DNA from 2 places in the Arthrobacter sp. yr096 genome. Region 1 is predicted to be linked to the other one. Evidence: predicted binding sites of a transcription regulator. Region 1 holds the regulator's gene; the other holds the start of a gene.
The links. Region 1 encodes HrcA, which represses chaperone genes, less so after heat shock. Its sites were predicted from a motif close to TTNGCACTCGNNNNNNNCGAGTGCNAA; they were not measured.

Region 1 (9,294 bases):
CCGGTGCCCGCCGCAACAGATCCGGCCATCATCCGGAACTTCTGCATCATTGCCCACATTGACCACGGTAAGTCCACCTTGGCCGACCGCATGCTGCAGTACACCGGCGTCGTTAAGCAACGCGACATGAAGGCCCAGTATCTGGACCGCATGGATATCGAACGTGAGCGCGGCATCACCATCAAGTCCCAGGCTGTTCGCATGCCCTGGGAACTCGATGGGAACAGCTATGCGCTGAACATGATCGATACTCCTGGCCACGTCGACTTCACTTATGAAGTCTCCCGTTCCCTTGCGGCCTGTGAAGGCGCAGTGCTGCTGGTTGACGCAGCCCAGGGCATCGAGGCGCAGACCCTCGCCAACCTGTATCTGGCGATGGAAAACAACCTCACCATCATTCCTGTGCTGAACAAGATCGACCTCCCGGCCGCCCAGCCCGAGAAGTACGCGGCCGAACTTGCAAACCTCATTGGTGGCGACCCCGAGGACGTCCTCAAGGTATCCGGCAAAACGGGCGTCGGCGTTGAGGCGCTGCTGGACAAGATTGTCCGCGATCTCCCGGCTCCCGTAGGCGATCCGGATGCTCCCGCCCGGGCCATGATTTTCGACTCCGTCTATGACACTTACCGCGGCGTTGTCACCTACGTCCGTGTGGTGGACGGCATGCTCCATCCGCGTGAACGCATCCAGATGATGTCCACCCGGGCAACACACGAGCTCCTGGAGATTGGTGTGAGCTCGCCGGAGCCAACACCGTCCAAAGGCTTGGGCGTGGGTGAGGTGGGATACCTGATCACAGGCGTGAAGGACGTTCGTCAGTCCAAGGTTGGCGATACCGTCACCAACCTGGCCAAGCCGGCGTCGGAGTCGCTCAGCGGTTATGCCGACGCGAAGCCCATGGTCTTCTCCGGTCTCTATCCCCTGGACGGCACGGATTATCCGGTACTCCGCGACGCCCTCGAAAAGCTGATGCTCAACGACGCCGCGCTGGTGTACGAGCCCGAGACATCTGCAGCCCTGGGCTTCGGCTTCCGCGTAGGGTTCCTCGGATTGCTGCACCTGGAAATCACGCGTGAGCGCCTGGAGCGTGAGTACAACCTTGACCTCATCTCGACGGCTCCCAACGTGGAGTATGAGGTGACACTCGAGGACAAGAAGGTCATCCACGTCACCAACCCCAGCGAGTACCCCACCGGCAAGATCTCAGAGGTCCGCGAGCCGATGGTCTCTGCCACCATCCTGGCGCCCAACGAGTTTGTGGGTTCCATCATGGAGCTGTGCCAGAGCCGACGTGGGCAAATGCGGGGCATGGACTACTTGTCCGAGGACCGCGTTGAGCTCCGCTACTGGATCCCGCTGGCCGAGATCGTCTTCGACTTCTTCGACCTCCTGAAATCCAAGACCCGCGGCTACGCTTCGCTGGACTGGAAGGCCGACGGCGAACAGGTCGCAGACCTCGTCAAGGTGGACATTCTCCTGCAGGGTGAACAGGTGGATGCTTTCAGTGCCATCACGCACCGTGACAAGGCTTATGCCTACGGTGTGATGATGACCGGCAAGCTTCGCGAACTCATCCCCAGGCAGCAGTTCGAGGTGCCCATCCAGGCTGCCATCGGATCCCGCATTATTGCCCGCGAGAGCATCCGGGCCATCCGCAAGGACGTTCTTGCCAAGTGCTACGGCGGTGACATCACCCGTAAGCGCAAACTGCTTGAGAAGCAGAAGGAAGGCAAGAAGCGCATGAAGATGGTGGGTCGCGTTGAGGTGCCGCAGGAAGCATTCATCGCAGCCCTGACCACTGACGAGTCCAAGGACAAGGCCAAGAAGTAAATGCCCAGCGTCCTACCTTTGGGCGACCCAGCACCTGCGGATGGCGTCTTGCCGCCGCAGGTGCTGGCCGGCGTCGAGCATCGCAAATTCGGGCTCTACGTGCACATCCCCTTTTGTGCCGTGCGGTGCGGCTACTGCGATTTCAACACCTATACAGCCACGGAACTCGGGGGCGGTGCCTCGCAGGATGCCTACGCCTCCACGGCTATTTCCGAGCTGGACTTCGCGGCAGTAGCCCTTGACGCCTCAGGTTTGCCTCGCCGGCCCCTCAGCACCGTCTTTTTCGGTGGTGGCACCCCCACCCTCCTCCCAGCGGAGGATCTGGCACGGATCCTGCGTGCCGCCGTCGAGCAGTGGGGGCTGGAACCCGGCGCCGAGGTGACCACCGAGGCCAACCCCGATTCCGTCACGCCTGAGTCCTTGAAGGTGTTGGCTGACGCTGGCTTCACCAGGGTCTCGTTTGGCATGCAGTCTGCCGTGCCGCACGTCTTGAAGGTGCTGGACCGGACGCATACGCCAAGCCGCGTACCACTGGTTGTGCAGTGGGCACGTGAGGCTGGACTGGCCGTCAGCCTCGACCTCATTTACGGGACACCGGGGGAGTCCATGGCGGACTGGCAGCTGTCCCTTGAAACCGCACTGTCCTACGGCCCGGACCATATCAGTGCCTATGCGCTGATCGTGGAGGATGGTACCAAGCTGGCTGCCCAGATCAGGCGTGGCGAAGTCCCTGGCATCGATGACGACGACCATGCTGCGAAGTACGAGCTTGCTGACCAGATGATCTCCGAAGCTGGTTTGAGCTGGTACGAGGTCAGCAACTGGTCCAGGACACCCGAGCAGGCTTGCCGGCACAACTTGGCCTACTGGCGCGGTGATGACTGGTGGGGCATTGGGCCGGGTGCGCACTCGCACGTGGGAGGCGTCCGTTGGTGGAACGTCAAGCACCCCACAGCGTATGCATCACGGCTTGGGTCCGGTGGTTCGCCGGCTGCCGGAAGGGAAACGCTCGACGCAGATACCCGGGAAGTCGAGCGCATCATGCTGGAAGCGCGGCTTGGGACAGGTCTGGCAGTAGACGCCCTGGATGCCATCGGACGGCATGCGATGGCCGGGCTGATTGCTGATGAGCTGGTTGACCCAGTGCAGGCGTTCAAGGGTCGCCTTGTCCTGACCCTTAAGGGTCGGCTCCTGGCTGACGCCGTCGTCAGGCGCATACTTCCCGATTAGCGGTGGTTGGCTGAGCGCGTTTCGGCACAGCCGTGTTTCGGCAGAGTCCGGCTTCGGCTCGACCGTGCCGCGTGGAGGCTACTTGATCCAGCGCAGGTTGAGCCGGTAGCGGTGCGGCTGACCATGGTTGACCCGAATTCCTGCGGATACGGAGAAGCACGTCAGGGCAACCCAGATGCCGGTGGCAATCACAGCGAAGATATTGCCCACTACCGGCAGCAGCACGAGGATGTTTGCCAGGACAGCGGCAATAGTGGGAGGCAGCGTGAAATTCAGCGCTTCCTTCGATTCCTGTGCCGTAAACGGTCCCCGGTCGCGGAAGATCAGATAGATAAGCAGGGACGGCAGGCATCCCAAAATGCCGCCGAAGTGCGCCAAAGTAGCCCACTGCCTGTCTTCGCTGGCGGTCAGCGGGAGCGCATTGGCAGGCGCACCATGGTACTGGGGCTGGCCTGCGGCGCTGCCCGGTTCTTCAGGAGCGTTCTCTGCCACGTTGTGTTCCCTTTGCTGTAAAGATGCTGCGGTGTTGCTGTCCCAGAATACCGGCCTTGGCGGGCTTCCCGGGACAAGCACCACGATGACACGTCAGTTGCTGCCGCTTTGGGGGCCCCGGTCAGGGGACTGTGAGGAAGTCGATGACTTCCTCGACGCGGCCCAGCAACGATGCCTCAAGGTCGGCGTAGCTTCGAACCGCTCCGAGGAGCCGTTGCCAGCCCAGGCCGATGGCCTCGGCGGTCTCATGGGGCCAGCCGAAGGCACGGAGAATCCCGGTCTTCCAGTCGATCCCCCGGGGCACCGAAGGCCACGCGTCGATCCCCAGCACCTTAGGCCGGATGGCTTGCCACACGTCAATGTAGGGGTGACCGACGATCAGGACATTTCCGGCAGCTCCTGGCACGGTCATGGCCTCGGCCGCAATGCGGGACTCCTTGGAACCGGCGACGAGGTGGTCCACCAGGATGCCGAGGCGGCGGGCGGGACCTGGATTAAAGGCCGCGATCGCAGATTTCAGGTCGTCCACGCCGTGGAGGGGCTCTACGACGATTCCTTCGACCCGCAGATCGTCGCCCCAGACTTTCTCGACCAGTTCGGCGTCGTGCTTTCCTTCTACCCAGATGCGGCTGGCCTTGGCCACCTGGGCGCGCTGGCCTTGCACCCTGACGGAGCCGGAGGCAGTCCGCCCCGCAGCTGCACCGGAAGCGGGTGGGCGCGCGGCGGGCGGCATCAAACGGATTGCCTGCCCTTCAAGCAAGAAGCCGTATCCGAGCTGGAACGACTTCGTCTTCCCGCGCCTGTCCTCAAGGGAAACAATGTGCATGCCGCCGGTCTTTTCTACGCGCGTGACCTCACCCACCCAGCCCGACTGGACGTCCTCAAGGACCATTCCCCGCTGGACTGGTACCTCTGGGAGTTGGCGTTTGGCAGGAGCGGACAGATCCTGCGGACCCCAATTGTCGAAAGCCAAGGAGTTCCTACCTTTGTGCTGGTTTGTGCCGGGCATCAGATCACCGTGGCTGCTGTTGCCGCCCCACCTGGCTGATCCGGGCGTTGGGCGGTTTCAATGCTAGCAACGGGGTGGCTCATACTAGACTTGTTAGCACTTGGGCATGTTGAGTGCTAAATGCGGTGATCCGTTTGCGGTCCCGCGGTGACCGGTCGGAGTGACCACGGAAGTCGTCAGGAGGTGGAGCAATGAGTGAGCCACGCAAATTGGAAGTGCTGCGGGCCATCGTTGAGGATTACGTGCATTCGAGGGAGCCTGTCGGATCGAAGGCACTCGTCGAGCGGCACCATCTTGGTGTTTCCAGCGCCACCATCAGGAACGACATGGCTGTCCTGGAAGAAGAAGGCCTCATTGCGGCGCCACACACCAGCGCCGGCCGCATTCCAACGGACAAGGGTTACCGGTTGTTCGTTGACCGTATCTCCCAGGTCAAGCCGCTGTCTGCGGCAGAACGCCGCGCGATCCATTCATTGCTTGAGGGGCCCGATGATGTCGATGACATCCTGGAGCGCACAGTAAGGCTTCTGTCGCAACTGACCAACCAAGTGGCCGTCGTTCAATACCCGCACTCCAACAGGGCCCTGGTCCGCCACGTTGAGTTCGTCCTGCTGGCACCCAAGCAAGTGCTTGTCGTCCTGATCGCGGACACCGGCAGTGTTGGCCAGAAAGTCATTGAGGCCGGTTCGGACACGAGCAATGAGGCCTTGATGCTTTTGAGGTCGCGGTTCCTCGGCAACATCGCAGGGACGCAGCTGGCACTCTTGCCGCAGGTACTTCCATCTGTGGTTGCCCTGTGTCCGCCGGAGCTTCGCAGTCTGGCCCAAACACTGGCTCACGGGCTGCAGTCGCTGAGCGACACCAGCCGGGAAGAGCGCATCCTGATGGCCGGCACAGCGAACCTCGCCCGATCCAATGTGGACTTCCCGTTGAGCATTGGTCCGGTCCTGGAGGCGCTTGAGGAACAAGTTGTCATGCTCCGGTTGTTGTCCGACATGGGGGATGACCCCCGTGGCGTCACAGTGAGCATTGGCCGTGAGAACCCCTACGACGGTTTGGCCGAGGCGTCTGTGGTTGCCACAGGCTACGGCTCAGGTGCCAAAGTGGGGATTCTCGGTCCTACAAGGATGGACTATCCCACCACCATGGCCGCGGTTCGCGCAGTGGCCCGTTACCTTTCACGCATTCTCGGCGGCTGAACGCCGGCCCGAGGAAACATTCGCAGTACAACAAGGAAGAGATACCGACTTTGAGCAGCCACTATGACGTTTTGGGAGTCTCTCCGGAAGCCACCGGGGAAGAGATCAAAAAGGCGTACCGCAAGTTGGCGAGGAAACTTCACCCGGACGTCAATCCCGGTGAGGACGTCGCAGAGCAGTTCAAGGCCGTGACCCATGCTTACGAGGTGTTGTCAGACCCCCAGAAGCGCCGCGTTTACGATGCCACGGGCAACGAGAACGGCACTGACAACGGCTTCGGCGGTGGATACTCCGGCCAGGGCTTCGCCTTCCAGGATATCTTCGACACCTTCTTTGGCGGTGGTGGAGGGCATGGCGGACCGGCGTCCCGTGTCCGTCGCGGCCAGGATGCACTCATCAGCGTCCGCATTGACCTCAAGGATGCCGTGTTCGGCGTCAACAAGAAACTTGAAGTGGACACGGCCGTTGTCTGCCCCACGTGCGACGGCAGTTGCTGCCGCCCGGGTACCCACCCGGAACGTTGCGATATTTGTGGCGGCAGCGGCCAGGTTCAGCGTGCGGTCCGCTCCATCCTGGGCCAGGTCATGACCACCGCGCCCTGTGGTTCCTGCGAAGGCTTCGGATCTGTTATCAAGGATCCCTGCAACGAGTGCAATGGACAGGGGCGTATTCGCAGCCGCCGGTCCCTGACCATCAAGGTCCCTGCCGGCGTTGCAACCGGTACACGGATCCAGCTGTCCGGACAGGGCGAGGCGGGGCCAGCGGGCGGCCCTGCAGGCGACCTTTACGTGGAGATCCGGGTCAACAACGATGCCATGTTTATGCGCGAAGGCGATGACCTTCACGCCACGCTGAGCGTGCCCATGACTGCCGCGGCCCTTGGCACGGAACTGAAGCTCGAGACCTTCGATGGCGCGCAGGACATTGATGTGAAGTCCGGCACCCAGTCAGGTGAAATCATCACCCTTCGCGGACTCGGCGTCACTCATCTTCGGGGTTACGGCCGCGGGGACCTCAAAGTGCACCTCCACGTTGAGACACCCACCAAGCTCGACCCCGCCCAGGAAGAATTGTTGCAGCAGCTCGCCAAGCTTCGCGGGGAGCAGTTCACCGAGGGAAAGCTTGTTGCCAGCGGCGGCATGTTCGCCAAGCTGCGGGACAAGCTCGGTAACCTGTAGCGGTGAGCAATCCCGTTTTCTTCGCACCAGTCGGCAGCCTCGGCCACGTGAACCCCGGTTCCACGTTTGTCCTGGAAGGGCCTGAGGCCCGGCACGCCGTCACGGTCAAGCGCCTGGCCGTGGGAGAGCCCGTTGACATCGCTGATGGTAAGGGGGCCAGGCTTACAGGGACAGTTGCCGAAACGGGGCCTGGCACATTGACGGTCACGGCCTCGGATGTTGTGTTCGAGGATCAGCCGGACGTGCGTTTGGTGCTTGTCCAAGCCCTGGCCAAGGGTGATCGCGATGAACTTGCCATTGAGACTGCTACGGAACTCGGAATAGATGCCGTGATTCCGTGGCAGTCGGAGCGCTCGATTGTGCGGTGGAAGGGAGATCGCGCGGCAAAGGCCCATGCCAAGTGGCAGTCTGTGGTCACCGCTGCGGCCAAGCAGGCCCGGCGGGCATGGATACCGGAAGTGCGGCAAATCCTGGATACCGGGGCGCTGGCCAAAGCCGTAGAGAACGCGGATCTGGCCATCATCCTTCATGAAGACGCCAAGAATCCCTTGCGTGCGGTCCTCGAGGAATTGGAGGCGTCCCGTGAAGCGCGTCGCGACGCACCTCGGGAAGTTCTCTTGATTGTGGGGCCGGAGGGCGGAATTTCGCCACGTGAGGTGACGCGTCTCAGCGACGCCGGGGCCGTGACGGCACTCCTGGGTCACCACGTCCTGCGGTCGTCGACGGCGGGTCCCGCCGCCGTCGTTCTCGCCAGCGACGTTTTGGGCCGCTGGTAGAACAAATCAGCCGACGCTGAACAGCCGGGTATCCGTAGTGGCTTCAATGGTCTTGCCGGCATCATCGGCCTGTGAGACCCGCAACTCGTACTTGCCGGGCTTCAGCGTTGCACTGAAGGTGAAGACGCCGTACTGTCCAGGCTCGCCGGTCGCCTTCACCTGCCCGGTCAGGAGGCTGGCTTTTTCGCCTTTGCCCGTGTCTTGGAGGATCTGCCAGTTCACGGGTTTGGAACCGTCCGTGCTGCGGCCGTTGAACTTGACCGCACCTGCCGGCAGTGACGTATCTTCCTGCGGGTCAATAATCCACAGGGGTGCCACGAGCGATGCATCGCGCGCCATAGGTTGGCCCAGCTGCACTTGGCCGAACGCCATATAGTCCTTGTGTCCGTCAACCAGGATGACCACCTGGATTTGCTGGCCTGAATTGATCAGGCCGGAGGACGAGGCCGCCGCCGTAGCGGTGTACACCAATTGCTGGATGGCCCGCTGCGCCATCCCTGCATCAAGGTTCGAATTGAAGGCATCACGGGAAATATCGACCGTGATCACGTTCTTCCCGGAGATTGAGGTGGCCAGGCTTGCAGGTTCCTGCCAGGGCGTGAAGAAATCGTGGTCCAGGGGCTTTTGGGCCATCATGATCCGCAGCGCAGTTGTCACGGGATTTCCGTCGCCGGAGATGTCCCTGAACTCACGGTAGAGGTAGACCTCTTCCTTGCTCCGCCCGATCCAATACACGGGAATCTTGGTGGAGGCCTGGGTCGTTTCCAGGGGAGCATTGCTTGCAGGTGCGTCCTGGACGGTCAGAGACGGCGGCCCTGACGTAGCTGGAGCGCCCTCGCCATTGGCGATGCATCCGGTGAGGAAGAGGACAGCAAACATCGCAGGCACGGCCATTGCGGATTTTTTCCGTTGGCGCGCGCCTTTAGCGTTGTTGGCTGAATCCTTGATGGAGTTTCCTGTCCTGAAGTTCATGTTCAAACAGCCGTCGGCGGTGGCTGGCTGCGGGGCAGTGGTGGTCCCCGCCTATGCCAGCTTGGCACATGGCCGACGACGGTCGGTCGGGTTTTTGGGGCCGGGCGCCAACTGAAACGTGATTGATACCCGCTTGATGCCGAGTTGAGACATAGAGTCCGCTATCAGCGTGGGGGCCGGAATGCGCCCGGCCGGTTAGGTTCACCGTGGGCGGTGCTGGCGTAGGATTGAGTTCATTCCGGCATCAAGGCGGGCGTCTTCAGGCGGCCGCATATGTCGAATCGATGGCGTTAATACGACCCAACCGGAGGAGAACAGGCCTGACGGCCAGCACTATGAGTGAATCTTTGAATGGGCGGCTCAGGACCGGTAACGGCAACCAGTCGCCTACCGAGTTCCCGCACACGTTACCGGGCACGCGCACGGAGATTGTCACGTTCGACAACTCCGACCAGATGGTTCACTCGCTGGGCAGCCACGACGAGGCCCTGCGGTACATCGAGGAGCAGTTCCAGGACGTCAATTTCCATGTCCGGGGCAACGAACTTTCCATGACCGGCCCTTCCACGGTTATCCCGCGAATCATGCGCCTCCTTGAGGAAGTGCGC
Region 2 (13,286 bases), on a different contig from region 1:
TCAATGACACCCGAAGTCCTGGACATCATCTCCGGCCGACCGGAACTGGGAGAGCCGCTTCCCGGCGCCGACGATTACCTTGCAGCGGAGGTTGTGTATGCGACAACCCACGAAGGCGCCCGTCACGTTGACGACGTTTTGACCCGCCGGACGCGAATTTCCATCGAAGCGTGGGACCGGGGTGTGTCTGCTGCGCCCGTAGTAGCTAAGCTGATGGGAGAAATCCTTGGCTGGAGCGAGACTCAGCGCGAAAGCGAAATCAAGCACTACCTGGCGCGTGTGGAAGCTGAACGACTCAGTCAGCAGCAACCCGATGATGAATCGGCAGATGCCGCGCGCATGGGAGTGGATGACATCGTTCCCCTTCGCTGACCAGCTCAGGGTAATGCGGCCGGGAGGCCACACTGGAGGGAACACGACTTGGCTGAACCACTTGATCGGTATGACGCGGAACTGACAACCCCGGATACTGTCATCCTCGAGCTTGTCGCCCGGGACAAGATCGACGCTGCTGCCCAGCTTGCCCGCAAGCTCCACCAAGCCGGCAGGATTACCAATCTTGAGGGCTTCCTGGAGCAGGTTCATTCGCGGGAGCACCAGCTCGCCACGGGACTCCCGGGGGGCATTGGGCTGCCGCACGCGCGCAGCGAGTTTGTAGACAGGATTTCCATCGCAGTGGGCGTGACCAAATTCGGCCACGCGCTGGACTTCGGGGCAACTGATGGGCCAGCCACTCTGATCCTCCTCATCGCCACCCCTGCCAGCTCATTCTCGGACCACCTTGAGGTCCTGGCCACGTTGGCGCGCTCCCTGTCCAAGGAGTCGTTCCGGGAGTCGCTTCGGCGGGCGCATGATCCCGAGGTTATCTCCGAACTCATCAACTCCAGTCTGGTCTTCTTCGACCACTAAAAGATTTGGGCAGGCCCTTTACCCCCGTTTCGTTGTTCTACAGCAGGACGAAGTACGGTTAAGGGGTGTTGAAAACCGCGTTGAAACCCCGCTGGATCGCAGGACTGGTCTTTGCGCTTCTGTTGTCCGGGGTGTTTGTGCTGCTCAGTCAGTGGCAGCTCAGCCGGTCCGCCCAACACGAGCCCCCTGTGCCTTCCAGCATCGAGGAAGTCAAACCGCTGGTGGAGGTCTTGAAGCCAGGGCAATTCTTCCCCGGCTCGGTCTCGGACCAGATGGTCAGCGCCACGGGAAGCTACGATCCCGGCAAGCAGGTCCTTGTCGAGGGGCGCCTCTACAACAACCAAAAGGGCTTCTGGATCGTCTCGGCATTCGCGGTAGACGCCGCTCCGACGCTGAAAGGCGTCGGTGCCTCGCCGCAGACATGGATCCCTGTGGCCCGCGGCTGGGTGGCCGAAGCCTCCCAAGCCGGCCCGCCGCCGTCGGGAACCATTACGCTGACCGGCCGCCTCATCCCTTCTGAAGCGCCGGTTCCAAACGTCGACGCCGGTCCGGGCCGCGCGTCTGCGGTCTCCGCAGCGGAACTCATCAACAAGTGGGAAGTCTCCAGCTATCCGGGGTTCGTTGCGGCGACGTCCGAAATTGCCGGCGGCTCGCCCATTTCCCTCGGCGACAACGTCAAGGCCCTCAATATCCCGCCGCAGCCCCCTGCTGAGCAGGTCAATTGGCTGAACCTTTTCTACGCGGTGGAATGGGTTGTCTTTGCCGGTTTCTCGATTTTCATCTGGTGGCGGCTGGTGAAGGACGACTACCGGCGCGATCTCGAAGACGATGAGTTCGAGGACGACGACTTAGAGGACGAGCCGGTAGACCCCGGGGCCAGTACAGAACCAACAAGCCCACAGCCAGAACAAAAGGTGCAGCAATGATCGAGCCAAAGCCGGCTATCCAGCCCGAGCAATCAGGTCCCAAGACTAAGAAGCGGCGATTCGGCGGAACGGAAGCCCAAATCCGTTCCGCGTTGAAGTTCTACAAAGTCATGGCCTACCTCACCGGTGCGATGCTCCTGCTGCTGTGCGCTGAATTGATCGCGCGCTACGTCTTCGGCGTCTCCCTCTTCGCCGGCGGTACCAGTGCCGTCACCGGCCAACCGTTCGGCTTCGGGTTTGCAGAATCCGAACCCAAGGGAGTCATCGGAGGGTTCAACATCTCCACATCGGTGCTGATTGTGCACGGCTGGATGTATGTGGTTTACCTCGTTTCCAACTTCCGCCTCTGGTCACTCATGCGGTGGCCGTTCTCCAAGATGATCCTCTTGGCGCTGGGCGGCGTCATCCCTCTGTTGTCCTTCATCGTCGAGAAGAAATTCCACGCACAGGTGGAAGCGGAACTTGCAGCCAACCCCCAGGCATCCAAGCGTTACTAGGCCCCGAAGGCCTTCCACTGTGAGATGCCTAACGGCGAGGCCTCTTTTGGCCCTTGGCCGTCCTCGTCAACGTGCATGGGGGTGGCCAGGCCAAGTAGTCTTGTCTGGTGACTACTCCCACCGCACCCCAGACTTCCCAGAAGCCGGTGCTGGTTGTTGACTACGGTGCCCAGTACGCGCAGCTGATTGCCCGCCGCGTCCGCGAAGCGAATGTGTATTCGGAAATTGTTCCGCATACCTTCACCACCGAGCAGCTTCTGGCCAAAAACCCGGCAGCCATCATTCTCTCTGGAGGGCCCTCCAGCGTTTACGCCGAGGGCGCCCCGAGCGTAGGCGCCGACCTCTTCGAAGCCGGGGTGCCCGTTTTCGGTATCTGCTACGGCTTCCAGGCCATGGCCAACGCACTGGGCGGCAAGGTGGCCCAGACGGGCCTCCGGGAGTACGGCGCCACCGAAGCCCTGGTTGTGGGGGATGCCCGCTCCATTCTTGATGGCGTTCCCGCTTCCCAGAACACCTGGATGAGCCACGGCGACTCCGTCCATGAGGCTCCTGAGGGCTTCGAGGTCCTCGCTTCCACGGCAGGTGCGCCGGTCGCTGCTTTCGCCAACGAGCAGAAGCGTCTCTACGGCGTGCAGTGGCACCCCGAAGTGAAGCATTCCGTCCATGGCCAGCATGTGCTGGAGAACTTCCTGTTCAAGGGTGCGGGCCTGAGCCCCAACTGGACCACGGGGAACATCCTGGAAGAGCAGGTGGACCGTATTCGCCAGCAGATCGGCGACTCCAAGGTCATCTGCGGTCTTTCCGGCGGTGTCGACTCTGCAGTAGCTGCCGCTCTTGTCCAGCGCGCCGTCGGCGACCAGCTGACCTGTGTCTTCGTGGATCACGGTCTCCTCCGTGAAGGCGAAGCCGAGCAGGTTGAACGCGACTTCGTAGCCGCCACTGGTGTCAACCTGTACGTTGCCAACGAGCAGGAACGCTTCCAGTCGGCCCTCGCCGGCGTCAGCGATCCCGAAACCAAGCGCAAGATCATCGGCCGCGAATTCATTCGTGCCTTCGAGGAAGCGGAGCGGGCTATCATCGCCCAGGCCGCCGCCGAGGGTGAAAAGATCAAGTTCCTGGTCCAGGGCACCCTGTACCCTGATGTCGTCGAATCCGGCGGTGGTGAGGGCGCAGCCAACATCAAGAGCCACCACAACGTGGGCGGGCTCCCGGAGGATCTGCAGTTCGAGCTCGTCGAGCCACTGCGTGCCCTGTTCAAGGACGAGGTCCGTGCGGTTGGCGCCCAGTTGGGCCTGCCGCAGGAAATCGTCGGCCGCCAGCCGTTCCCGGGTCCCGGCCTGGGTATCCGCATCGTGGGCGAAGTGACCAAGGAACGCCTGGACCTGCTGCGCAAGGCTGATGCCATTGCCCGCGCAGAGCTGACCGCCGCTGGCTTGGACAACGACGTCTGGCAGATGCCCGTGGTGCTTCTGGCAGACGTTCGCAGCGTTGGCGTTCAGGGCGATGGCCGGACCTACGGTCACCCCATCGTTCTGCGTCCGGTGTCTTCCGAAGACGCCATGACGGCAGACTGGTCGCGGTTGCCCTACGACCTCCTGGCCCGGATCTCCAACCGCATCACCAATGAGGTGGATGGAGTGAACCGCGTGGTACTGGACGTCACCAGCAAGCCACCGGGAACCATCGAGTGGGAATAGCATTCTGAGTGGCCGGCTTCCTCTGGAAGCCGGCCACTTTGCTTGAAGTCCTCAGGTGTGCTCGATCCGTGAAAAACGGCAGGCACCTGTGAAATGACGGCGAATTTCGGGTCGGAACAGCGTTGCGGAACGGGCTGACCGCGTATTCCCGCTACCCTCGAAAGTATGCCGGTATGGTCCAAGGCGTCTAAAGCTAGTACAGAAAAGAAGGCAGAAGTTGTGTCAGTAGGTCAAGGCCAGGAAGAGGGCTCCGAAGAGCTCCGTAAATGGCTGTCTGGTCTTAAGCCCGTCACCGGGGCGGACACGATGCTGCGCTTCGTCAAGACGCCCGAAGGGGCCATCGACCTCAGCAACGCGCACCCGTCCGGGCTTGCCCAGTTGCTGGCAGGCCGCCGAACACGCCTCTCTACCCTGATCAGGGATCGGCAACAGTACCTGGTGGCGGCCCGCGCAGCGCGCAACATCCGGTCCAAGATTTTTGAGCTCAGCAATGACCGCGGTATCGAAGCCGGCTATTTGTCCGCCGGTACCGTTGTGTGGACGTCGGCGGTGGGCGGCAAGCCTCAGCGAGTTTCCGCGCCTGTGATGCTCACCTCCATTGTCCTGACGGTCAGGCCCGGTGAGGACGACTTCGAACTCCAGCTGACCGAGCAAGCACGCATGAACCCGGCGCTGGTGCGTCACCTCAAGACCGTCCACGGCATCGTCTTTGATGTCAACGCGGTAGCGAGGATGGCCTACAACACCGCGAGGTTCGATCCCCAGCCGGTGCTGGATCGTCTGTCCACGCTCGTGCAGCCAATCCACGGTGCCGATGTTGAGTTCAACCTGCTGGTGACCACGCTCGCCGACCTGTCGGGCAATCTCGACGATCCTTGGATCAATACGAACAACCCCACAGTCGCGGCTCTGTCGTTGGCAGCGAACGGCGGCGACATTGAGCCCGAGGCCATCAAGGCGGGCAGGTTCCCCAGCCTTGATGTCCGCGATCCGGCTGATGAACTTCTCTTGCTCGACGCCGACACGGACCAGCAGTACGTGGTGGATGCTGTTCGCGCCGGTGACTCACTGGTGGTCAGTACCCCACCCGGGAGCGGCCAGACACAGACTGCCATTAATGCCATAGGTGCGTTGGTCAGCGCAGGCAAATCCGTGCTCGTGGTAGGGGACAGGCAGTCCAGCCTCGCAGGCCTTTCCGCCCATTTGGAATCACTCGGCCTTGAATCGATGCTGTTCCGCCCTGGCAACGGAACCACGCCGCAGCAGCTTAAGGGGCAGTTGGTCCGGGCCATCATGCGGAACGAGAAAGCACTCGAACCGCAGTTGGGCAACCTGCACCAGACTCTGACCGGTCACCGCCATGCACTCATGGACCATGTGGCCTCGCTGCATAACGTCCGGGAGCGCTGGGGATGCTCTCCTTACCAGGCCATGCAATCGCTTGCTGAGCTGACGTCAATCCACCCCGCGCCCTCAACGACGGTCCGCTTGAAGCGCAGCGTCCTGGACAACATTAAGGACCGTGAGGAACTCGCGGGCCGTTTGCGTCGCGCTGCCGAACTGGGCAGTTTCAGCCGGGCGTCCACTTCCAGCCCTTGGTATGGGGCACGGCTGGTCACCCGCAAGGAGACTGAGGAAGCCCAGCAGCTAGCCCGTTTGGCAGAAGAGAAGCTGCCGGTGCTGCGGGACCGGATGAAGCAGTTGTCCGATCACGCCGAAATTCGTTTGGGGGAAACGTTCACGGAGTGGGGCGCCCAGCTCGAACTGCTCATTGCCGTTCGGGAGAGCCTGGACAAGTTCACGCCTGATATCTTCGACCGTCCGGTGCATGATCTGATATCCGCCACCGCGAGCTCCGCTTGGCGCCGTGAGCGCAACCTTGAGATGCCCTCGATGCAGCGGTCCCGTCTGCGCCGGGTAGCCAAAGAGTACGTTCGGCCCGGTGTGCACATCGCAGACCTCCACAGTTCACTGGTCCTGGTCCAGGAGCAGCGGGCCCTCTGGGCAGGCTACGCCACCACGCAACGTCACCCTGCCGTTCCTTCTGGCCTTGCTGACCTCGGTGCTTTGTACCGGGAACTGGACGGTGAACTACATCGCTTGGGTGATGCCCTGAAGCACACAGGCGCGGGAGGTTCGCTGCATGGGACCCCGTATCTGGAGTTGATGGAGCGGCTGGAACGGCTTGTTGCAGACACTTCTACCTTGGAAACTCTTCCCGAGCGCACACTCCTGATCGAGGAAATGCGCGAGCACGGCTTGGGCGAGTTGCTGTCCGATTTGGCTGCCCGTGAAGTTCCTGCGTCCTCTGTTGCTGCGGAATTGGACCTTGCCTGGTGGCAGTCCGCTTTGGAAGCCATGATCAGCGGGGACGACTACCTTGCCATGTCTGACGGCGACTCCTTGCGGCGCCTCGAAGCCGAGTACCGGTTGGCGGACCAAGCACACATTGCCAGTGGAGCCGCGCGGCTGCGGTGGCAGTTGGCCCAGAAGTGGCGGCAGGGCCTCCTGGAGCACCCCAGGCAGGCTGAGCTCCTCAAGGCGTTGCTGAAGGACGGCCGGGTTACCTTGCCGGCGCTCAGCGCCCAAGCGCCCGACCTCGTACCCCTCCTGGTTCCGGTGTGGTCCGTCAGCCCGTATCTGCTGACCGGCGTTCTTCCGGCCGAGCAGAAGTTTGACTCTGTGGTGGTCATCGACGCAGAGTCGACCTCACTGCAGGCAGTGCTTCCCGCGATAGCCCGGGCGCCGCAGGTAGTGGCTTTCGGTGATGCAAAAATTGCCAATGCCCGCACCTTCAGTGTGGCTGTGGAGCCTCCAGTAGCTGGAGTTGCCAGCCATGAGAACGTGGACAGCGCCTATAAGGCTTTGGCCCGGGTGCTGCCTACGTGGCAGCTGAACTGGGTCTACCGGGCTGTGGATGAGGACCTGATCCTCCAGCTGAGCAAGAACTACTACGACGGCGGCCTGCGCAGGCTGCCGGACGGCAACTCGGTCACCGGCCTGGATCGTTCCATTCATGTGGAGTACATTCCCGATGGCACCGGGCTCCCGGGTGCCGACCACGAGGGCGTCGAGTCGGTCACCGCCGAGGTCAACCGCGTGGTGGACCTGGTTTTTGAGCACGCCAGGCTGCGGCCCCGGACGTCTTTGGCCGTGGTGACGGCCAGCCTGCGTCACGCCGCCCGTATTGGCGAGGCCATCAGGCTTCAGTTGCCCAACCATTCGTTGCTGTCCGCATTCTTTGGAGCCGGTCCGGAATCTTTCCGTGTAGTGGACCTCGAGCGCGCCCAAGGTTTGGTGCGGGATCACGTGATCTTCTCGCTGGGTTACGGGCGTACTCCCCACGGCCGTGCCCTGCATTCGTTCGGCCCATTGTCCGTTGAAGGTGGCCGGAACCGGTTCGCCCTGGCGATGACCCGTGCGCGGCGTTCCATGCACGTTCTGAGTTGCTTCCGCCCCGAGGATCTGGACCTTGACCGCTTGGCTCATGGAGCGGTGGACTTCTACGAACTGCTGGACCGGGAACTCTCCGGAAACAGCAACCTCGGAACGCCTGCATCCCGCGCTGTTGCCAGTGAGCAGGCGCTGGGGGAGGATCCCCTGGTGGCTGATCTCGGTGAACGCCTGCGTGCCCGGGGAGCCAGGGTCTGGCACCTTTACGATGGCGTGCTGGATATCGCTGCCGCAGCGGATCCCGTCCATACGATTGGCCGGGAAGGTGCGGAGATCCCTACTCCCGTGGCCATCGAGTCCGACGGAACGGAACGCTACCGGCGCATGAGCGTCCGCGAACGCAGCCGCCTGCGCCCGCAGCTGCTTGAACGAATGGGCTGGCGTTACATGTCGCTGTGGACGATCGAGGTCTTTACGGATCCCTCGTCCTGTGCAGATCGGATTGGATCCTACCTCGGGCTGGAGAACCACATCCCGAGGCCTGCTTCCCCCCAGCATGGTTTCCTGGACATGGATGTTGAACAATTGACATTGGATAAAGGGCAGCCAAGCTACGCCCACAGTTCGGCCGGGCAGGCGGAGGGCGAAGTCCACGATGCTGCGGGCCACGCGAACAACGTCATAGAGAACGGGAAAGAAGCACCACAGATGGAACAGGAAACCGGCACGGACGACGCAGCCGCTGAGTCCGGCGCACAGGTCGATGCCGCTCCGGAGGAAAGAGCCGGGTCCAAGGCGTCCGCGTCCAAGCCCGGCACTGGCGGGATTCTTCCCACCAAGGCTGCAGAGGACGATCCCCGGCAGTGGGGCGACGAGCCCGGATACGATCATGAGCAGTGGCTGAAGGAGCAAAAGCCGCCGCATTGGGGCTAACTTGCCTGCGGCAATTGCTCCGCTGATCACGGACTGACCAAAACAAAGAAGAGCTTGCCCTGCGTTGACGCGCCGGCAAGCTTTTCTGCTTGCTGGGGATCGGCTGCCACCACTACCAGCCCCTCGGTGTCGCTTGTCCCGAGCCATTCTCCGGCCTTGCCCCCGTGGGCCGAAGTCCAGAGGACGGGAACGGGGCCGGCCAGTACCTCGCTTTGTTTGGGCTCGTCGTAGGAACCCGCTGACGTGAGCACCACCGTTACGAGCTGGCCGGGGGAGAGCAGCTGAATGGACGAGGGGTCAGCCATCCGTAGCGGGACTGCTGCCGAGCCCAAGGGGGCTCCCGTGAGCAGCCCAGGTCCCAGGAGGTTGGATTCAGCAGGGATCTGCCCTTTGCCGAGTGGCGACGCGAGCTGGCGTCCAACCAGGACTCCCGCGTCTGTTACGGATCCGGAGACAGCCAGCTCCGGGGCTACAGCTACATTCGCAAAGTCGGATTCGGTGAGGCTGGTGCCCGTTGGAAGGTCTCGGGCTGCGACCAGTACATTGACCCGCAGTTGGGACTGCGGAGTCATCTGTTGGACTGCGATGCCAGTGGCGAGGCACAGCAGGAGTGCCACTGTCAGCCGACGATTGCGTGCAATCCAAGAGCGTGATGCCTGAACCGGGTTCCGGCGCGCAACGCGCTTGAAGGGTTTGCCCCGGGAGAAGGGTTTGCCCCGATAAACGGTTCCTGGCGGACGGGAATTCGCGACGGGAGGCCGAGGCATGGCAGCTGATGCTGAGCGTTCAGCGCGGGCAAGGAGCGCGCTACGGGACTTCTGTGGCATGCCGCCACGTTAGCCAGCAGACCGGACGGCCTGACAGTAGCTTGAGGCCGTATGTGGAAAAGGAAGAGTCCTAGCTCGCTGCTGCTGCCGGTGCCGGAGCGGCGGCAGGAGCAGGGGACGCTGCCGGAGCGGCGGAAACCGTGCTGCCCTTGGAATCGCGGGAATCAGTCCGGTAGAAGCCGGAGCCCTTGAAGACGACGCCAACGCTGTTGAACTTCTTGCGAAGCGAACCTTTGCACTCGGGGCACTCTGTCAGGGAGCTGTCAGAGAACGACTGGACGATGTCAAAGGCATGGTCGCAGTCTTTGCAGGCGTATGCGTATGTGGGCACTGAAATCCTCCTTCAGGACAAAGTTCAGGTCCTGTGCAGCGTCGGCGGAGAACATCCGCATTAGCAGTCGCAGGGCCTGAGTGCCAATTCTATCATCCGGACTCCGGGAGCGTGCCAGTGAGTGTGCCGGAACTCACCCAAAGGCACAATGCAGTCAGGACCCCTCAGATGCGACGCCGAGCTGGACGACGCCGGAAGGGGTAAGGACTTCGCACACCGGGCGGTCAAAGGCTTCGGCGGGAATCGAACCCGGAGGCAACACATCGTCGTCGTACACCACAGCGATAGTGGGTGGTCGCTGGCCGGAAGCATCCAGACCCTGGAGCAGGCGGTCGTAGTAGCCGCCGCCCTGGCCGATCCTGTTGCCATCCCGGTCAACTGCTGTAGCGGGCATGAAAATACCGGCAGCCCCGGCTATCACGGAGCTCTCCAGGCGTTCGCCAACAGGTTCGTCGATGGGTGCGTAGGCAGATCGGGCAAAGTTCGTGCCGGGCGTCCAGAAGACCCAGCTCAGCTGCCTGCCCGGCTCGCAAACGGGCAGTAGAACCCGGTGGCCAGCGTCATGGAGGGACGTGATCAGGGGCAGGGTGGGTGGCTCGAAGGCGACTCCGACATAGACGGCAAACGTTGCGCCTGCGCCTGGTGAAGTCCTCGCAGCCCACGCTGTTCCATGCCCGGCAATGGATTCGCCCGCCTCTGCTATCTGTTCCGGAGTCAGGGTCCGCCGGTGCAGGCGCCTGCTACTGCGGATGTCTTCCTTGGATGCCATCTGTGTCCGATCGTGAGGTGTTGTTCGTCCTGGTAAGCCGCGTATGCCATCAGTTCCGCGATCCAAATGTGCTAACGGTGCGGCGAGGGTTTAGCCGTTGATGTATTCCTTCCGTTACATTAGTCCCGTGACTCTTGATAACAATGCTGTCCGTAAGGCCGTCATCCCCGCAGCGGGTCTTGGCACCAGGTTCCTCCCTGCAACAAAGGCGATGCCGAAGGAAATGCTGCCAGTGGTTGACAAGCCGGCCATCCAGTACGTCGTCGAAGAAGCCGTAAAGGTTGGCTTGCATGACGTCCTGATGATCACCGGACGCAGCAAGCGTGCCTTGGAGGATCACTTTGACCGCGTGCCAGCGCTGGAGGCGACCCTGGCTGAAAAGGGTGACACCGCTAAGCTTGAAGCTATTCAGTCCGCCACCAACCTGGGTGACATTCACTACGTCCGCCAAGGTGACCCCAACGGTTTGGGCCACGCAGTCCTCCGTGCCAAGCAGCACGTGGGCTATGAACCCTTCGCTGTCCTTCTGGGTGATGACCTGATCGACGCCCGCGAGGACCTCCTGAGCGAAATGATCGCTGTCCAGCAGAAGACCGGTGGGTCAGTTGTGGCCCTCATTGAAGTTGAACCCTCCAAGATCAGCGCCTACGGCTGCGCGGATGTAGAGGAGATCGGCGAAGAAGGCTACGTGCGCATCAAGCAGCTCGTGGAGAAGCCTTCCCCGGAAGAGGCTCCCTCCAACCTTGCTGTGATCGGCCGTTACGTGCTGCATCCCGCCGTGTTTGATGTCCTGGAGAAGACAGCTCCGGGGCGCGGCGGAGAGATCCAGTTGACTGATGCGCTGGAGGTCCTGGCCGCTGGCGAGGGCGAAGGCTACGGCGTGTACGGTGTCGTCTTCCGCGGCCGTCGCTACGATACCGGTGACAAGCTCAGCTATCTCAAGGCATGCATTGAGCTCGCGTGCGAACGTGAGGATCTCGGTCCCGAGCTTCGTGAGTGGCTGCCGACCTTTACCGCTGCGCTTCCCAAGTAACACCGGATGTACGGCTCTGCGATCTGGCCGGTAACGCTGGAAAGCGGAGACTTGCTTCTTCGGCCCATTCGTTACCGCGACAAGCGGGAATGGTCTGAAGTCCGCTCGAAGAACAGTGAATGGCTCGCACCATGGGAGGCGTCCAACCCGGCACCGGGTGGGCGCCTGCCCAGTTACCGTCAGATGGTGGGGTCCCTGAACGATCAGGCCCGCCAGTCCACGGCCCTTCCGTTTGTCATCGTCGAACGGACTCCCGGTTTCCGGGAGCCGCGCATCGTGGGGCAATTGACGGTGTCGTCCATTGTGTGGGGATCGGCCATGATGGCCACACTGGGGTATTGGGTTGATCAGGAGCGGGCGGGCCGCGGAATTGCTCCGACAGCGGTGGCCATGGCCACGGACCACTGTTTCAGGGTGCTGGGACTTCACCGGATGGAAATCAACATCAGGCCGGAGAATGGCCCCAGCCTCCGGGTGGTGGAGAAGCTCGGATTCCGTGACGAGGGTTACCGCGAACGGTATCTGCACATCAACGGGGAATGGGCTGACCACCGTTCATTTGCGTTGACATCGGACGAGGTTCCCGAGGGGCTCCTGCGCAGGTGGCTCCAAGGACAAACGGGCAGGTCATAAGGCTTTTTGACCGTATCTCCAGTCATTTGCGGACTCGCCGACGACACACCGGGCGCAATGCCGCCACCCCCGGGGATTTGCTTCTACGGTTTTGAATGTGGACTTCCCTCTCAGCAGCTCAGTGATACTCGTGGTCACTGTCGCGCTGTGGATGGTCTGGGTGGCGCCTTACGTTCTGCGTAACCGCCGGCAACAAGTCCAAACGGCCACTGTGCCAGCAGAGGCATTCGACGACGAACCAGACGAACCGCAGGCAGGGGTGGTATTGACTTTGGCACCTCAGCAGGAGAAACCGATGGAGACCATGCACAGCAAAGCACAGGCCTCGCCGCAGGATTCCCGCGTGGCAGAGTCGTCCGCCAATCCAACGCCCGTTACCCCCTTCACGATTCGTTACGCGCGGTGCACTCTGGCGTTGTCCGGTGCAGCGCTGCTTTTGACGGCAGTGATTTCCGGGGTGCTTCTGCTTTTCCGCACGGGATCCTTTTGGTTGCCGTTGGTGTCCTTCATTGGCGCGGTCTTCGCTGTCGTGATTCTGCGCAGGCTTGCTCTTCGGGATCTGCGCGAACGACGTGCGCGCCGTGCAGCCCAGGCATCGCGCATCCCCACTCCCGCGCGCTATCTGCCGAAAGAGCCGGCTGTCGAGTCGAAGGAAACCACTGTTTTCGACGCCGAGGCCAGTAGTAGTGAGGCTGCGCGCCTGTCCGCTGTGGAGCTTCGTGAGGCTGCGCTGGCAGTTGCCGTGGCGGCTGGAGACACGTCTGCACAAGCGGCCGAAGACACGAGGGGTTCCAGTTGGCAGCCGGTTTCGGTTCCCAAGCCCACCTACGTTGATGCCGCCAAGGCCCCGAGGCCTGCTCCCGAGCCCTTGGATCTCCCTGAGGCTCCCAAGCCAGTTGGCAAGCCTGTGCTGAAACAGGGCGTTGATCAGATGGATGCTGCTGCGATGTCGGCGGCGTCGGTCAAGGGTCAGAGCGCCCTGAGCAATCTGGACGACGTCCTGCAGCGCCGCCGCGCGTAATTTCCGATGACCAGCATCTGCGTGGCTGGTGGAACCGGTCAGGTGGGCCGCGAGGTTGTCCGGCTTGCCCTGGCTGCCGGGCACTCCGTCACAGTCCTGTCCCGCCACGTGCCCCCGACAGGATCGAACAGGCATCACGACGGCGCCAGCTACTTTGCGGGCGACGTCACCACAGGGGATGGTCTGTCAGACGCATTGGCGGGTGCCGACGTCGTGATCGACTGCCTTGAAGGGCAGTTTGGCAAGGCGCAAAAGCATTTCGCCGACGGCGGTGCCAGGCTTCTGGCCGCGGCCAACCGGGCAGGGGTTGTAAAGGC

Region 2: the regulator HrcA is predicted to act here: its motif matches at 9,574-9,600, upstream of BMY91_RS02805 (FmdB family zinc ribbon protein).

What each region holds. Positions count from the first base shown of each region.
Region 1 is NZ_FNYI01000003.1:585,184-594,477, reverse strand. It holds gene lepA (translation elongation factor 4) at 1-1,830, shown strand, start outside; gene hemW (radical SAM family heme chaperone HemW) at 1,831-3,060, shown strand; gene BMY91_RS10590 (DUF4870 domain-containing protein) at 3,139-3,552, opposite strand; gene BMY91_RS10585 (DUF3097 domain-containing protein) at 3,674-4,525, opposite strand; gene hrcA (heat-inducible transcriptional repressor HrcA) at 4,753-5,760, shown strand; gene dnaJ (molecular chaperone DnaJ) at 5,811-6,938, shown strand; gene BMY91_RS10570 (16S rRNA (uracil(1498)-N(3))-methyltransferase) at 6,941-7,714, shown strand; gene BMY91_RS10565 (GerMN domain-containing protein) at 7,721-8,608, opposite strand; gene BMY91_RS10560 (PhoH family protein) at 9,022-9,294, shown strand, end outside.
Region 2 is NZ_FNYI01000001.1:585,866-599,151, forward strand. It holds gene BMY91_RS02770 (glycerol-3-phosphate dehydrogenase/oxidase) at 1-372, shown strand, start outside; gene BMY91_RS02775 (PTS sugar transporter subunit IIA) at 421-909, shown strand; gene BMY91_RS02780 (SURF1 family protein) at 975-1,835, shown strand; gene BMY91_RS02785 (DUF3817 domain-containing protein) at 1,832-2,332, shown strand; gene guaA (glutamine-hydrolyzing GMP synthase) at 2,440-4,029, shown strand; gene BMY91_RS02795 (DUF4011 domain-containing protein) at 4,195-8,355, shown strand; gene BMY91_RS02800 (RcpC/CpaB family pilus assembly protein) at 8,382-9,182, opposite strand; gene BMY91_RS02805 (FmdB family zinc ribbon protein) at 9,253-9,513, opposite strand; gene BMY91_RS02810 (5-formyltetrahydrofolate cyclo-ligase) at 9,668-10,282, opposite strand; gene galU (UTP--glucose-1-phosphate uridylyltransferase GalU) at 10,383-11,315, shown strand; gene BMY91_RS02820 (GNAT family N-acetyltransferase) at 11,322-11,948, shown strand; gene BMY91_RS02825 (hypothetical protein) at 12,079-12,969, shown strand; gene BMY91_RS02830 (SDR family oxidoreductase) at 12,976-13,286, shown strand, end outside.